3 regions of the Paenibacillus sp. O199 genome follow, and region 2 is predicted to be linked to each of the others. Evidence: riboswitches for the same ligand, from Rfam matches in the RefSeq annotation. Region 2 holds a riboswitch; each other region holds the start of a gene.

Region 1 (5,304 bases), on a different contig from region 2:
TGCAATCTCCCCCTTTACTGGTAAAACAGGCGATTTCAGACCTACATGTCTCATCAATTCTTTACCATGTAACCCTGTAGCAATAATTACATTTCTCGATGTCATCGTTCCTATTGAAGTCTCGATTCCTTGCACACCGTTTACATTCGTATGCAAACGGACATCCTGTACCCCTTCCATCACCCTTGCACCCATGGCTTGAGCCGATCTGACATAAGCCTGCGTTAAGTTGACAGGAAGAACCTCGCTCTCGGAAGGTCTGTAAAATGCTCCATACGTATCCCTGTTTAACCATGAAGCTTCCTGTTGGACAGCAATACGATCCCACCAAATATGTTCTGTAGATAAGGTAGACGATCTACGATCATTCTTGTAACTGCTGACCTCACTGTATGAACGAAAAGGAGTAATAAATCCATGCTGTTGCAGCCCCATTTCCACTCCGCTAAGCGAACTGATCCGTTCCTTCTGCTCATGAAGCAAAGCTCTGCTCTGCCTTGCAAGCTTTGCCATTACAGCATGAGTGAATTCCTCACTATCAGCAGCAAGCATGCCTGCGGCTGCACAGGAAGTTCCCCCAGCGATCCGCGCCCGCTCAACCAGAAGAACGTCATGGCCTCGAGTAGCGAGTTCACATGCGATGGCACATCCGATAACTCCTCCACCTACAATAATGGTTTCTGCATGAAGCTTGCCTCCAACTTCCGCTCCAACTTTACTTCCCGAAACTATTCCTGGATGATAGCCTGAACGATTCCTGCTTCGACTTCTTGCTTCCTCTCTCAAGATCTTCATCTCCTTGGTCCGGCGTACTTGTCTGAATCCGTGATCGCCTGTCGCAATGAAGCGGCAGCTACTTCCGGCTTATCGGTCGTCCAAATCGTTGAAATTACAGCGGCTCCTCTAGCACCAGCAGTTCGAATGGCAGCAATATTCTCAGGACTAATCCCGCCAATCGCGATCACGGGAATCGAAACATTAGAGCATACCTCAGCTAACGCACTTAGCCCTCTGGGTTCGCAATTCGGTTTACTATTTGAAGCATAGACATGCCCATAAAAGAGATAATCCGCTCCCTGTTCTTCTGCAACTTTTGCTTCTTCCAGAGAATGAACCGATATGCCTACGCGCAGCCGATCGACTCTCCTCAACTCATCCTTATCATAGCTGCGAGTAACTGCTTGACCCCAATGCACACCACCAATTGAAGCATATTGATCCAGCTGATCTGAGCCATTCATAATGATTCGGTCAGATGGAACACCTTGTGTTTTTAGACCTTGCGCCCAATACATCTGTTCTTCAAGGGTCAGCTTTTTTTCCCGAATGTGGATATAATCGACCCACCGCCATATACCCTTAGCAATATTCAGAAAAGAGCCCAAGTCTCCTGTACCTGGTGAAACCACATGCAGTTCGAATGATCTTGTTATTACATGTTCGTGGAAGATTACCGTCCTATTCGCCCTCCTCTTGCATGATTTAAGCTGATATACAACAACAAAAAAGCCACTCCCGTAGGGGAGTGGCCACGAATTTAAAATTCATGGATCAACTGAATGACTGTCGCATGCAATTACTCTATACATAACGCACAACAACTATAGAAACCATCCATAGTCGCAACGCTGTATACATAGAACTGCATGATTCATCTTGCAGGCCATATCGCAAAGTCAACGATAAAGCTCTTTGTCATTAGCTGAAACGCGCCACTTCCCTACGCTGGTATGATCCAGATCAGGTACAAAGGGTCCGGAATCGCATTCTTCCATCTCAGCCGCATCGTGCGGCCCCCCTAGTGTTCATATGAAGCTGTAGCCTATGTTACCATAGACACCTTTTTTTGTCACCGTACATTTCCATGAATTACGTTGTTCACCATTGCTGAAGTCATGTAGTTAACGAAGTTGCTGTTTCTGGTGCGAAGAATTTCGTAGAAACTATTGTTTGTCGGACCAAGCTTCAACATCCCACGTTTTGGTTACCCAACCTTCATAAAATTCAGGTTCATGGGATACGAGCAGCACGGTACCCTTGAATTCCTGCAGGGCACGTTTCAGCTCTGCTTTTGCGGTTACATCCAAATGGTTTGTGGGCTCATCGAACAAAATCCAGTTACTTTCACGCATCAGAAGCTTACATAAACGAACCTTGGCTTGTTCACCACCACTAAGCGCGTTAAGCGGGCGGGTGATATGCTCATTTTTTAATCCACAACGTGCGAGATGGCCCCGGACTTCATTCTGTGTCAGATGAGAAAACTCATTCCACACATCTTCGATCGGGGTAATATTACCTGCACGTACTTCCTGTTCGAAATAGGCTGTTTCCAGATAGTCCCCCAAGAAAGTCTTACCGCTAATTGGTGGGATTTTCCCCAAGATCGTCTTGAGCAGTGTGGATTTACCTACACCGTTACATCCAACAATGGCAATTTTCTCGCCACGCTCAATCGTCATCGTCATTTTAGGCAATAATGCATATGAATATCCGATTTCAAAATCAATACCCTCAAAGACGGTTTTACTACTCGCCCGGGCATCCTTGAATTTGAATGTGGGTTTGGCTGCTTCGTCTGGACGATCAATCCGTTCAATCTTGCCGAGCTGCTTCTCACGGCTCTTGGCACGACCTGAAGTGGAAGCGCGGGCTTTGTTCCGCTGAATGAAATCTTCCTGCTTCTTGATAAACTCCTGCTGTTTCTCATAAGCATCAATATGTTGCGCCTTATTCATGTCGGCCATTTCAAGGAATTTGTTATAGTTCGCTGCATAACGCGTCAACTTGGCAAATTCCAGATGATAAATAACGTTAACGACCTCATTCATAAACTCTGTATCATGCGAAATCAGAATAAACGCATACGGGTAATCCTTCAGGTAACGCGTCAGCCATTCGATGTGTTCCACATCGAGATAGTTCGTCGGCTCATCCAACAGAAGTGCAGTTGGTTTCTCCAGTAAGAGCTTGGCAAGCAATACCTTCGTACGTTGACCACCACTAAGCGCGGCCACGTCACGATCTAGGCCGATGGCGGACAAGCCCAGTCCATTTGCCATCTCTTCCACTTTCACATCAATCAGATAAAAATCACCTTGCTCCAGTTGCTCCTGAATGTCACCCATTTCTTCCAGCAACAATTCGAGCTTGTCCGGATCGGCGTCTGCCATCTGATCCGTAATAGACATCATTTCTTTTTCCAACTCAAGCAAGGGCAGGAACGCATCCTTAAGCACATCACGAATCGTTTTTCCAGGCGTGAGCTTGGTATGCTGATCCAGATATCCATAACGAACTTTGGGGGTCCATTCGACCTTCCCTTCGTCCTTTAACAATTTCCCGGTAAGAATGTTCATCAGTGTGGACTTACCCACACCATTTGCACCAACAAGACCTACACGCTCTCCGGCAAGTAAACGAAAAGATACATTTTTAAATAACGTGCGGTCTCCAAAATTGTGACTCACGTTCTCTACTGACAATAAACTCATAAGATGAGGTTGCTCCTATCTATTGGACATTACTATCGTTCCGAAACCCTATTTTAGCACAGGTGTCGCCTTTTCTGAAAGTAATGTAAACATCTCATGCAACCTCGCTTTTATATTACAAACAAACTGCCTTTAATTTATGGAACAGTTATACTCAAAATAACCTTGTGCTGCCGCTTGTTTGGCATTTGTAAACACTTCTTCGGCTCTGTAACCATTGCTACATGTGGAAGGGTAATAGTATTTAATTCCACTTACAGGATCAACTCCGCCAACGATCGCTGTTTTCTTCACCAGTCTGCCACCACCAATGGCATAATTGTTAATCTTTTGGTTACCTACAGGTATTCCCTGAATAAACGCCATCAGCCCCGTATCATTAATCGAATTGTACCAGTCTTCCTGAGAAATCAAAGGCATGGTAAAGGTGTAGGAAACACCATTCCTTCTTGCAAACTCATTATGCCGGTTAATAACATCTGCCAAATCTTCCTGCACACTTGTCACGATCCGGCCTCGTCTGACCTGCTCAAACGTCTCGGCATTCTGAAGCAGAGGGATTTGTGTGCTGGAGGCCAGTTCTTTCTGGAAACCCTCAACCCACATGCCCAAGCCTGCATCATAGGCATACACATACCCATCGAGTGTGAAGTTAATACTGCTACCATTTGAATCAGAATATGTATAGGGCTTTTTAGGACTCCAAACTTGCCGGAATGAATCTTCAAGATCACCAGTCATCTCAGTTTCGTTCGCCAAAATATAATAACCATCATAATCCAGCACGACCATTGCAGGAATGTAATTAAACATGGCCCGTATAGCAGCAGGATCATCCTGAATCCCCATATTTAGCGCCAGTGTTTGGGTAAAGGTAGTCAAGGCAAGCTCTTTGTCCGCTTTTACAAATTTGGTCGAATCATACCCTGCTTCATCGTTTTGCTTCTCATTTTGATGCATCACAGCCCCTGCATCCAGTACGGCAGTCTGAAGTGCCATCTTATATCGATTGCTTAAATATTGTGCCTCTTGGGCATTGTCTGTATTGTGAGAAATAACCCAGAATATAGGTAAAAAGATAAGCACAAACACAATAGAAAGATCAGTAATCTTCATTGAGCACCATACCCCCATATGTGGTAAACACGGCTGCAGCATGTGCAGACCCGTTCAACCACTCACGAATCAACATGGCAGGTGTGCGATTGGTATTTTTGACGGTTACAGTGAAGAAATCCCCCATTGCCAGTGTATATCTGCGCCCAGGATCGTCTAAAGCTAGCACACCGGACGAAGGAAACAGCTTTGCTTTAATTTGGGCTGAATAATAGCCATCTTGTACGGTTTCATAGGTGCCAGAAAATGTGCTCTGATCCATCGGATCTGAGTAATGAGGAACATATTTTTTGTGCAAATGCTCCATGGAAATCTCATAGGCATTCCCCGTTTGGGCCATCTGTTCTTCGAATTCTGTATACATGACAGGGGAAATGTATCCCTTTGTTCTGACTGCATCAACAAAACGGGTAACCGTCTGAACAACGGTCATGCGTGCCACGTCATCCTGTCGATCTGCAGTCTCTGCTGCCGGATATACATAAAGCAAAATCACTGCCAGCAAAACAGCAAGCAGCTTGGATGCAGCGTTAATCAAGGTGTACTGGCCTCCTTCCAAAATGCAATCTTCAGCAGTTCGCCAGCCTCACTTCTTATGAACTCGGGTCTATACGAAGCAGCAAGCTGGACAGGAATGGTTCCTCTTCTGTTTACAAGGGGATCAATGACATATGCAATCCCGTCCACCTCCACG
Region 2 (5,304 bases):
TGGAAATTAATTCGATATTTCGGCATGCCGATAGAGGGGGAGATCCGGGCTGGAATTGTTGGACAGTCACCAGCCGGAACGGGATGCACCTGTCACTTTTTATCGATGAATGTTACCCGTCCGGACGTGACTGCACGCTTCTAAGCCCATTTTCCCGCCAAATCGGCTGATCATTGGAGGGAGAAAAGCGTAATGGTAAAAGCCTTTATTTTGGATTTTGATGGACTTATTGTGGACACGGAGACTCCCTGGTTCTATGCTTTTCGCGATATTTATAAAGAGCATGGACTTGAACTTGGGCTGGAGCTTTGGTCGAAAAACGTAGGAACATCGTTTGAAGAATTTCATCCTTTTCTATACCTGGAGCAAGCGCTGCAAAAACCGATCGATCACGATCATATCAAGTTGCTCTCTGAACAGAAATACGAAGCATACCTGGGACAGGCAGCAATTCTTCCAGGCGTGCATGAGTTGCTCCGGTCTGCCCGTAAAAAGGGAATTCAACTTGCCGTTGCTTCCAGCTCTACCCGGGATTGGGTTCATGGTTATTTGCGCACACTCGGCATTTTCGAACTATTCGATGTCATTCATACAGCCGAGGACGTAAAGAGGGTTAAACCGGACCCGGAATTGTATCTGCTCGCCCTGGAGAGTCTCGGGATCGGGGCATCCGAAGCGGTTGTGTTCGAAGACTCGCCGAATGGACTGAAGGCAGCCAAAGCCGCGGGGATTCGCTGTGTCATTGTGCCTAACGAGGTAACGCGTAATCTGGAATTCTCGAAGTATGATCTGCGGTTAACCTCGCTGGCAGAGATCACGATGGAAATCCTTTAACTCTGGTATTGCTTGCGTAACTCGATAGGGGAGATTCCTTCATATTTTTTGAATACGGATCCAAAATAACTGGCGCTGTTGAAACCAACAGCCCGGGCGATCTCGTGGGCCGTTATTCCGGCGTCATGGACGAGCATTTCTTTGGCTTTCAATAACCGATACCGTGTCAGATAATCAAGCGGAGTCATTTGGAATTCCTTTTTGAATATCCGATTCAAATGCTGTTCGGTGACGTCCATTTGCTGAGCCAGCATGGAGAGCGAGATATCCTGATCATAATTTTGCTTGATAAAAGTAACCAGTCCACCCAGCTTTAATCGGGCATCCGAGCGTTCATAAGCACCGTAACGATCTCCATCAATGGTTAACCTGACCAGTAGCATGTATAGCAATGCGGATACGTGCCAGATCTGATCCTTGTGCCGGGACTGTAGCGCCAACGTTATTTCATGCAACAGGATATGAAGCATCCCATCCGGCTTGAAGGCGCGCAGCTCCCCGATCTGCAAGGTATGCAGAAACCGGGGCAATAAATAGCCATTAAAGGACAAACAATCGAACAACAATGAATCACTCAGATTGTCGTAACGGTATGTGACCTCCGGGAACATAATAAGAGCTGTTCCTTTCCGAATCGAAAACTCATGATTTTGGGCTGCAATTTTCCCTGTTCCCCCGATACACTGCACAATACTGTAATCCCGTGAATGGCCGTTCCAATTCATTAATTCATCTACGGTCAGCTGGTTTTGACCTGTAATCATAAGCGGCATATCGGTATCCAGTGAATTCCCCGTACTAGGTTTCGGCATCGTTGTGTTATTCCTCATTTCGTTAAAGGTCGTGTGCGTAAATGGCGCGGATACAGAGTTAAAAGAAACCTGATTTGAATTATATTACATAAATAACATTAATTTAAACGAACTATTTACTTCGATGAACGACTTATCGAAAACCTTTTAGGATTATGTATCATCATGTCGATGCCTTGCCATTATCAGACCAAACAGTATACGCTATAATGGATACAGTGATTTAGGAAAGGGATGCAGTCATGAAGAAAGTCATCGTCGTAGGATCAGGAATTCTTGGGGCTTCCACAGCATATCAATTGGCAAAACGGGGTGCGGAAGTTCTTATTATAGACCGGAAAGATCGAGGGCAGGCTACGGATGCTGCTGCCGGGATCATCTGTCCCTGGTTATCTCAGCGCCGTAATCAGGATTGGTATCAGCTTGCCAAGGCTGGTGCACGTTTTTATCCCGGTTTGATTGAAGAACTCAAGAGTGAAGGGGAAACGGAAACGGGTTACGCTCAAGTGGGTGCTCTTAGTATTCATACGGAAGTAGACAAAATCAACAAGATGCAGGAGCGAGCACACCTTCGTAAAGAAGATGCACCGGAGATTGCCGATATTACCCGTCTGGATGCAAAAGAAACCCATGAGCGTTTTCCACTCCTGGAGGAGAGCTTTCAGTCCGTCTACATCAGCGGAGCCGCGCGTATTGATGGGCGTGCGCTGCGTGATGCCTTAATCCGATCGGCACAGCGAAATGGAGCGGTCCTGATTAATGGGGACGCGACACTTCAATATGAATCGGACCGAGTAACTGGAGTGGTTGTTGACGGTAAAGTCATATCGGCTGACGAGGTTATTGTGTGTGCCGGCGCTTGGGCTAGTGAACTGTTGAAGCCCTTGGGCATTGATTTTAAGGTTCATTATCAGAAGGCGCAAATTATGCATTTGCAGGTTCATGATCGAGAAGACACTGGGAAATGGCCTGTGGTCATGCCTCCTTCGGATCAATATCTGTTAGCCTTTGATCAACAGAAGATTGTGATCGGGGCGACTCACGAAAATGATATTGAAGGCTATGATACAAGAGTAACCGTAGGCGGAATGCAGGAAATTTTGAATAAAGGATTGGAACTGGCTCCCGGTTTAGCCGATAGCACGTTTCAGGAAGTAAGAGTAGGTTTCCGTCCGTTTACACCTGGTTTTCTTCCGGTAATGGGTGCTGTTCCTGGTTGGGAGGGCTTGATCACAGCCAATGGACTTGGAGCGTCCGGTCTCACGATGGGGCCTTTTATTGGAAGTCAACTGGCCAAATTGGCTCTGGGTATGAAATTGGATATCGATATTCAGCCATATGATCTTGGAAAAGTAATGGATCATCAGAAATGAGGTGAACGATGACGTATTCACAGCGCTTAACTCACGGTAACTCATCAGACATTATTTATCTGGAGCACCAGATTGGCATCGCCGAGGAGGAATTAGCAAAAGCCGAGGAAGAGCGGAGGGGTTACGAATCGGATTTAGACAAGTTAAGGACGTCTCCGGCGTATCATGCAACTTCAGCGACGAACGTCTCTAATGAGCAAAAATGGGTAGATGAGTTAAACAAATTGCAAAGTATGATTAAGGATATCCGCACCCGACTTAAGAAGTTGCAAGAAGATTTAGGGGAACTTGAAGATTAATAGGAATGGATTGACATTTGGAAAAACACATGTTGTAATAAACCTGAGCTATTTGCAGGGGGACTGTTCGCAGTTGAGAAGGTTAAAACCTGACCCTTTGAACCTGTTAGTTAATACTGACGTAGGGAGCAAATGACATGTACTCATGTTATTTTGCCCTTGCCGAAAATAGGACAAGGGCTTTTTGGTCTGCATTTTGGATGACAGAACGCGATAGCTGGATGTGAAGCGGGGACATTATAATTTTAATACAAGGAGAAATGATCATGTCATTTTCAAGAACGTTAAAAGATAAGTCCAGAACCGTATGGGAAGATGGATACAACCATCCTTTTTTACACGAAATGGGGAAAGGTACACTGGATCAGGAAGCGTTTAAGTTTTATCTTCTTCAGGACTATACATATCTGATTGAATATGCGAAGATTTTTGCCATGGGTGCGGTCAAGGCGACAGATGAAAAACTGATGACGAACTTTACGGTGATTCAACACGCTATTCTGTACGAAGAAATGGATTTGCATCGAAATTATATGAATGAATTTGGGATTACGCTGGATGAAAATCATGCTGTCAAACCCTCTCTTTACAACAAGGCCTATACGTCGAATATGATGAGTGTTGCACAAACAGGTGGGGTTGCCGAAATCATCGCCGTCATTTTCCCTTGTGCGTGGACGTATTACGACTATGCCACAAGATTAAAAGAACAATATCGAGATTCATTAGAGGGCAATTTCTATCAGACTTGGATCGAAAATTATGCAAGTGATGAATTCCGCGACTCATTCGAATGGTTCTATGATACACTGGATGCATTATGCGAACATAAAACCGAGCAGGAACTGGAGGCCATTGAAGACATATTCAGAAGAAGTGTTGAATTTGAATATTTATTCTGGGATATGGCTTATAAACGGCAACTCTCGTACTTCTGATGAATGCAATCTACTACAACCAGAGATAAGGATGAACATACAGATGGACAATCGTGGAGAACGCATCTATTTACGATTTTTGAACGTGGAAGACGCTGCTGGGCTACTGGATTTGCAGTTCCGTAACCGGGCTATTTTCGAAGAAATATCGGCAAGCGAACGATCGGATACATTCTATACATTGGAGGGCCAAGTAGCCCTTCTCGAAGGTTGGAACAAGGCGAGGGAAGAGGGGAAACGGTACTCTTTCGGGATCTTTCTGAACCATACGCATGAGCTTATTGGGGAGATCTCTCTGTTCGAGCTTGAACTGGATTCCACCACCAAATGGATTGTTGGTTATGTGCTCGATCAGGTGCAGAATGGCAAGGGATATATGAGTGAAGCCCTTCAGCTAGCACTGGATTTTGCTATGAATGAAGCGGGTATAAAACGAGTGGAGGCAGGTGCGCTGCCTGACAATGCCGGATCGATTCGAGTGCTTCGCAAGGCGGGCTTTCAGGAGACGGACCGGCAGAATATTAAAATCAAGGGGATTTGGAAGGAACATATGATGTTTGCAGTGGATTTGCAATAGGTTACTAGATATCGTAACGTGAACCACCTAAATCATCCAGGGGGAACTTATGAATAAGCGGAAACAAATGTTATTGGACTCAGCGCTTGTACTCTTTGGGAAACATGGAGTGACCAACACCTCCATACAAATGATCCTAGACGAGTCAGGTGTGTCCAAAGGAACATTTTATAAATTCTTTGGCTCGAAGGATGATTGTATTCTTGCCATTCTGGAGCAACGTGTACAGGAAGATATGATGATTCGCAAAGATTTGGAGAGCCAAAGCTATGCTTCCGATTTTGATTTACTGGTGGATCAGATTATGGTGCCGATGATTTTGCCAGAAAAAAAGCTTGTTGTGGAGCTATTCTGGACAGGCTTCTACTCTGGAGAATGCGATCTGAAAAACTTGACTCGCATGCAGTTAAATTGGTTATCTGAACGACTGGTACAGGTATTTGGTAAAGAATTAAAACCTTTTGCTTATGA
Region 3 (5,304 bases), on a different contig from region 2:
GATTTCTGCCGGGTACTGGCGCATGTCGTTCCTCGTGGTTGCCGTCTGTGCAGCGATGACTTTTATCTTCTGGGCCAAAAGTTCATTCGGTGAGCTGGACAACGAGCTGAGTCGACGTAACTCAGACCAGACTCCTGGACACACTCACGCTGCTGAATTGCCAAATGGAATGAATCCTGCAGACATTAAACCAACTCGTTCAACCTATCGCGGCCGTAATTTGGCTCTTCTGTCTTTATTTGTTCTATTTTTCTTTCTCTATGTCGGCACCGAAATGAGCCTTGCCAACTTCATGCCAGCCATTCTGATTGAGAAAATGAACATGAAGGAAGCAGGTGCTGCGCTTAGTGTTACCTGCTTCTGGATCGCCATGTCTGTTGGACGACTGTTTGCCGGATATATTGCGGAGAAATTCCAATATCGCGTCTACGTTCTGTACAGCTGCCTTGCAGCAGTTGTACTGCTGATGATCTTTCCTTTTACCAACCAGATCTGGTCGGCATTTCTGATCATTCTGTTACTCGGGCTTGCACTATCGGGCGTGTTCTCCATTGCCCTCGTCTTCGCCAGCAAAATGCTGCCTGGAACAGAAGAATCAACGCCCAGCATCCTGATTGCATCAGGTGGTGTTGGTGGTGCCATTCTACCTTTGGTTACAGGCTGGAGTTTGGACCATCTGGAAGTTAACCAGTCGGCGTGGATGCTTGCCATTTTTGCAGTTGGTCTGCTGATTATCAGCGTGATCGCGTATCAATGGCAGCGCAGGCATACTGTGAGTTCAGCATCGTAATATCTACCGAACAGAAGATAAATTAAATTCAATGAATCATAGCTGGTAAAAAGATAGGCTTCGTAGCGTGAATGCTACGAGGTCTTTTTTGATTTGAAAATAACAATTACTTCTTTATCTTAGTTCAGTGGACGATTGCCCAGGAAATACTTTCAGATGCTCTAAATCGGAACTAACGTTATTTAGGTTGTAGGGACTACACTCCCTTTATCCTTAATGAATTTACCGAATACATATCGAACGAGTGGTCCCAGAATAATAATTTGGTAAGGAAGCGCCAGGCTGAAATTACGAGCAATCGTATGAAGATACGTACTTAGTACGGATGCTCCATTTAACTGATTCGCAAGATAAGCGGAAATCATTCCGTACAAGGACATGATCAGAACCATTCCAATGACCATGAAAAATGACATAGCCAGCACGCCCAGGATTTTGTTGGACTTGTCAAAAGGTAAGGAAAATGCAATTTTTCTCGCTACAGGTCCGACAATAAAGGACTCCACCAGAAATGCAATGACAAAGCACAATATGAACTGAAGCAGTATTTCAAGCGCGGACATCTTGCTCAATAACCCATTGTGCCATAAATTGAAGGCCATCATGACGATGACCATTCCTGTGCACATCATCATTCCAAAAATAATCTGTTCTTTCTTCGTTGTTGGCAATTCTCTCATCCTCTCTGTTTACCTTCGTAATTATAGAGATGACGAACCCCTCCTCATAAGTGAACATTCTGTGAACAATTATAATTTTTCCAAATTAAAATCCTATTTGACAACCTCGTAGTACAGCCCTATGATATCCCTTAAAATGGTAGAAAAGATTTACTGCATATAAGGAGGATTTGGATTATGAGTTTTCAAAAGCGCATTGACCACGTCGGCATTGCCGTTCGTGATCTAGAGACCACGCTACGTTTCTATACGGAGATTGTTGGTCTTGAATTGAAAGACCGGGTAACCCACACCAACGGTGTCATTCAGCTCGCCTTTCTCGGCTTCAACGGAAGCGATGAGACCGAGATTGAGTTGATTCAGGGATACAGCGACAAGCTGCCTTCCGAAGGTACGGTGCATCATTTTGCTATCCATGTCGATGACCTTGAGGCTGAGTACAACCGCATTAAGGCAACTGAGGCCGAGTTTATTGATGGAGAGATGATTACACTGCCTAACGGTTACCGTTATTTCTTCATCTATGGACCCGAGAAGGAATGGATTGAGTTCTTCCAGCGCTAAGAATTGGAGCTGATTTAATGAACATTTTAATTACCGGCGCAGCCGGAAAAATTGGACGTGACTTGTCCCAACACTTGTCAGAAGCATTTCACCTGCGACTAACGGATTTGAATATCGACAGACTGCATACGTATCAAGGGACAAGCCATGAGATCATGACACTTGATGTGACAGATCCCGAAGCCTGTCAGCACGCTTGCGAAGGCATGGATGTGGTTGTACATCTGGCGGGAGATCCTTCCCCGCATGCCGGATTCTATGAATCGTTGTTGGACATCAATATCAAGGGTACGTTTAATGTATTCCGTGCAGCTAAAGACCAGGGTGTACGAAGAGTCATTCTGGCAAGCAGTGCACAGACGATTGAGGGGTATCCCATTGATGCTCAAGTCTATCCGGATATGCCGACACGCCCACGGAATTTGTACGGGGTTAGCAAATGTTTTGGTGAATCGCTCGCTTCCTATTTTGCATATACCGAAGGTTTACAAAGTGTAGCAATACGTATAGGTGCATATGATGATTTCCAACCGGATGGACCCGCGCTGGAGGCAAGGGATATGAGCGCGTATCTTAGTCCGGCTGACTTGTGTGATTTGATGTTCAAAGCAATTACAACTACAGATCTGGAGCCCTTCACCATACTGCATGGGATCTCGAATAATCGGTTTAAACGATTGAATCTGGAAACCACTCAGAAACAGGTAGGCTATGACCCGAAATCCGATGCTTTTGCACTCAGTCAGATTTCCTTATATGATTCGCCACGATAATTGTTGAAAATCACACATCTAGAGAGGTCGTTATACGCATGTATAATGGCCTCTTTGATTCATTCATACGTGCCCCTATCCAGTTCCTGACTGGACATGCGTAGGCCTCTGGCCTATAATTACACCTAGTAATGCCCGTAACTTCATAGTTTCCCAGGGGAGTCGGAATAGGCCGGCTGAGAGTGTATCCCACCAAGATACTGACCCTTAGACCTGATCTGGATCATGCCAGCGTAGGAATCGGAGTATATCGAATTGGCCCAGCCTCTTTGCTGAGTGCCACATCTCTAACGCCTGCACGCGTCCCGGATTAACGGGGCGCTTTTTTAATGTTCTTTTATATAGCCAGAGAGCTAAAAAAAGTGACGTCATCCGGATCATAGCTGGTATAAATCTGTCGATTTATGCAAGAAGCTTGGATATGAAGCCAAGGAGTACCCCGCGCCACTGGCCGGACAACATGAAGGAGAGAAATGAAGATGAGATGGCGTAAAATGATGGGCCTAATGCTCTTGTGCGTACTACTCGTGGCTGTGGCCGCATGTGGCGGCAAAGAAGCTGCACCTTCAGGAGAAAATGGCAGCAGCAACACCGAAAACAGCAATGAAGGTGACAACGCAGCCCTCAAGGACATTAAAGTGGTGCTGGACTGGACACCAAATACGAATCATACCGGCCTGTATGCGGCTGTAGATCAAGGTTTTTACAAAGCTGAAGGCTTAAATGTCGAGATTGTACAACCAGGTGCCGGAGGCGCGGATACAATGGTGGCTTCGAACGAAGTGCCTTTTGGCGTAAGTTATCAGGAGAGTGTGACCCAGGCCCGCACACAGGGCGTACCGCTCGTGTCCATTGCTGCAGTCATTCAGCATAACACGTCCGGATTTGCCGCTCCGGTGGACCGGAACATCAAATCCCCCAAAGATTTTGAAGGTAAAACCTATGGTGGCTGGGGCTCTCCGGTGGAAGAAGCTGTGATGCAGTCCATTATGGAAGGCGAAGGCGCCGATGTATCCAAAGTAAAAAATATTAGCATGGGCGATGCAGACTTCTTCACCGCTGTGAAACGCGATATCGACTTTGCCTGGATCTTCTACGCGTGGACGGGCATTGAAGCCGAACTGCGCGGGGAACCGATCGACATGTTATATGTGAAAGATTATTCCGATTCACTGGACTACTACACACCTGTACTCGTTACCAATGAAAAGACGATTCAGAACGATCCCGAGCTGGTTAAAGCGTTCTTGAAAGCGACTTCCGAAGGATATCAATACGCGATTGAACATCCCGAAGACGCTGCCAACATTCTGATCAAGGCCGTACCGGATCTGGATAAGGATCTTGTACTCGCAAGCCAGAAGTGGCTGAGTCCAAAATATCAGGATGACGCACCACGCTGGGGTGAGCAAAAGCAGGAAGTATGGCAGAACTACACGGATTGGATGTTTAGCAAAAAACTGCTCGATGAGCAGGTAGATGTATCCAAAGCATATACAAACGAGTTCTTACCCCAATAAAATTATCCATATAAAACGAACTTAGTATTTACACGATGACGAAGAGGACAGAAATAACGTGAAAAAGCGAAGCGTTCGCCTAAAAGCTTTCTGAAAGAAAGCTCCTTCGGAAGCATATGCTATCACCGGATTTTCCCTTTGGAGAAGGGAATCAAAAAAATCTGGGGATAACAGCGATTGGAAGGTTATTCTGTCATCGAAGTGGCAAGTGTAACAGTCATTAGTTCATTTTATATATTTCGAAAGGAAAAGTGATCTCTCATGGCAAGCACACTACTTAGCATTCAAGTCATTCCCAAAACGCCAAATGGCGAAAATTCCTATCCTTATGTTGATCGTGCGATTGAAGTCATTCAGCAGTCTGGCTTGAAATATCAGGTTAATCCACTGGATACTACGATGGAGGGAGAACTGGAGGAACTGCTGGAGGTTGTCCGCAAAATGCACGAAGTTCTCGTGGAAGCCGGCAGTCCGAGCATCATCTCACAGATCAAGATCGCCCATAGCCCAAGTGGCTTCAGCATGGACACCCTGACGGAGAAATATCGCTAATGCATGCCTATTGGAAAAGCGTATGGCCGCCCTTTGTGGCGGTTATTCTCTTTATAGCGATATGGCAGGGAGCTGTCTCCCTGTTCCATATTGAGAAATGGATGCTGCCTGCGCCTTCGGACATCGCCCATGAAGCAGCCTCCCAGGCCGAGCGACTTGGCATGCATGCATGGGCAACAATCCAGCTGACATTGATAGGATTTGCAGCAGGTACGCTCGTGGGATTACTGATTGCGATGGTGCTGCATTTGATTCCATTTTTGAAATCTGCACTCTATCCATTACTTATTCTTAGTCAAAATATACCGACCATTGCGCTTGCTCCGCTCTTGCTGATCTGGTTCGGATTTGGGCTGCTGCCCAAACTGATTACCATCATCCTGGTCTGCTTCTTCCCGGTGGCTGTAGCTGCCATGGACGGATTG

The links. A riboswitch is a leader RNA that binds a small molecule or an ion and turns the genes downstream of it on or off. The one in region 2 is predicted to bind thiamine pyrophosphate.
Region 1: another riboswitch for thiamine pyrophosphate. It lies ahead of A6049_RS01210 (thiamine phosphate synthase); the one in region 2 lies ahead of tenA (thiaminase II).
Region 3: another riboswitch for thiamine pyrophosphate. It lies ahead of A6049_RS19375 (ABC transporter substrate-binding protein); the one in region 2 lies ahead of tenA (thiaminase II).

Annotation. Positions count from the first base shown of each region.
Region 1 covers NZ_LGRP01000001.1:279,172-284,475, forward strand. The annotation lists gene thiO (glycine oxidase ThiO) at 1-786, opposite strand, end outside; gene A6049_RS01210 (thiamine phosphate synthase) at 792-1,385, opposite strand; TPP riboswitch at 1,701-1,810, opposite strand; gene A6049_RS01215 (ABC-F family ATP-binding cassette domain-containing protein) at 1,944-3,494, opposite strand; gene A6049_RS01220 (hypothetical protein) at 3,627-4,610, opposite strand; gene A6049_RS01225 (hypothetical protein) at 4,597-5,148, opposite strand; gene A6049_RS01230 (hypothetical protein) at 5,145-5,304, opposite strand, start outside.
Region 2 covers NZ_LGRP01000007.1:322,604-327,907, reverse strand. The annotation lists gene A6049_RS13810 (DUF1349 domain-containing protein) at 1-144, shown strand, start outside; gene A6049_RS13805 (HAD family hydrolase) at 193-834, shown strand; gene A6049_RS13800 (AraC family transcriptional regulator) at 831-1,646, opposite strand; gene A6049_RS13795 (NAD(P)/FAD-dependent oxidoreductase) at 1,889-3,019, shown strand; gene A6049_RS13790 (hypothetical protein) at 3,028-3,318, shown strand; TPP riboswitch at 3,365-3,463, shown strand; gene tenA (thiaminase II) at 3,585-4,256, shown strand; gene A6049_RS13780 (GNAT family N-acetyltransferase) at 4,300-4,833, shown strand; gene A6049_RS13775 (TetR/AcrR family transcriptional regulator) at 4,883-5,304, shown strand, end outside.
Region 3 covers NZ_LGRP01000013.1:69,442-74,745, forward strand. The annotation lists gene A6049_RS19355 (MFS transporter) at 1-790, shown strand, start outside; gene A6049_RS19360 (DUF2798 domain-containing protein) at 973-1,461, opposite strand; gene A6049_RS19365 (VOC family protein) at 1,648-2,034, shown strand; gene A6049_RS19370 (NAD-dependent epimerase/dehydratase family protein) at 2,052-2,807, shown strand; TPP riboswitch at 2,953-3,065, shown strand; gene A6049_RS19375 (ABC transporter substrate-binding protein) at 3,287-4,327, shown strand; gene A6049_RS19380 (thiamine-binding protein) at 4,589-4,879, shown strand; gene A6049_RS19385 (ABC transporter permease) at 4,879-5,304, shown strand, end outside.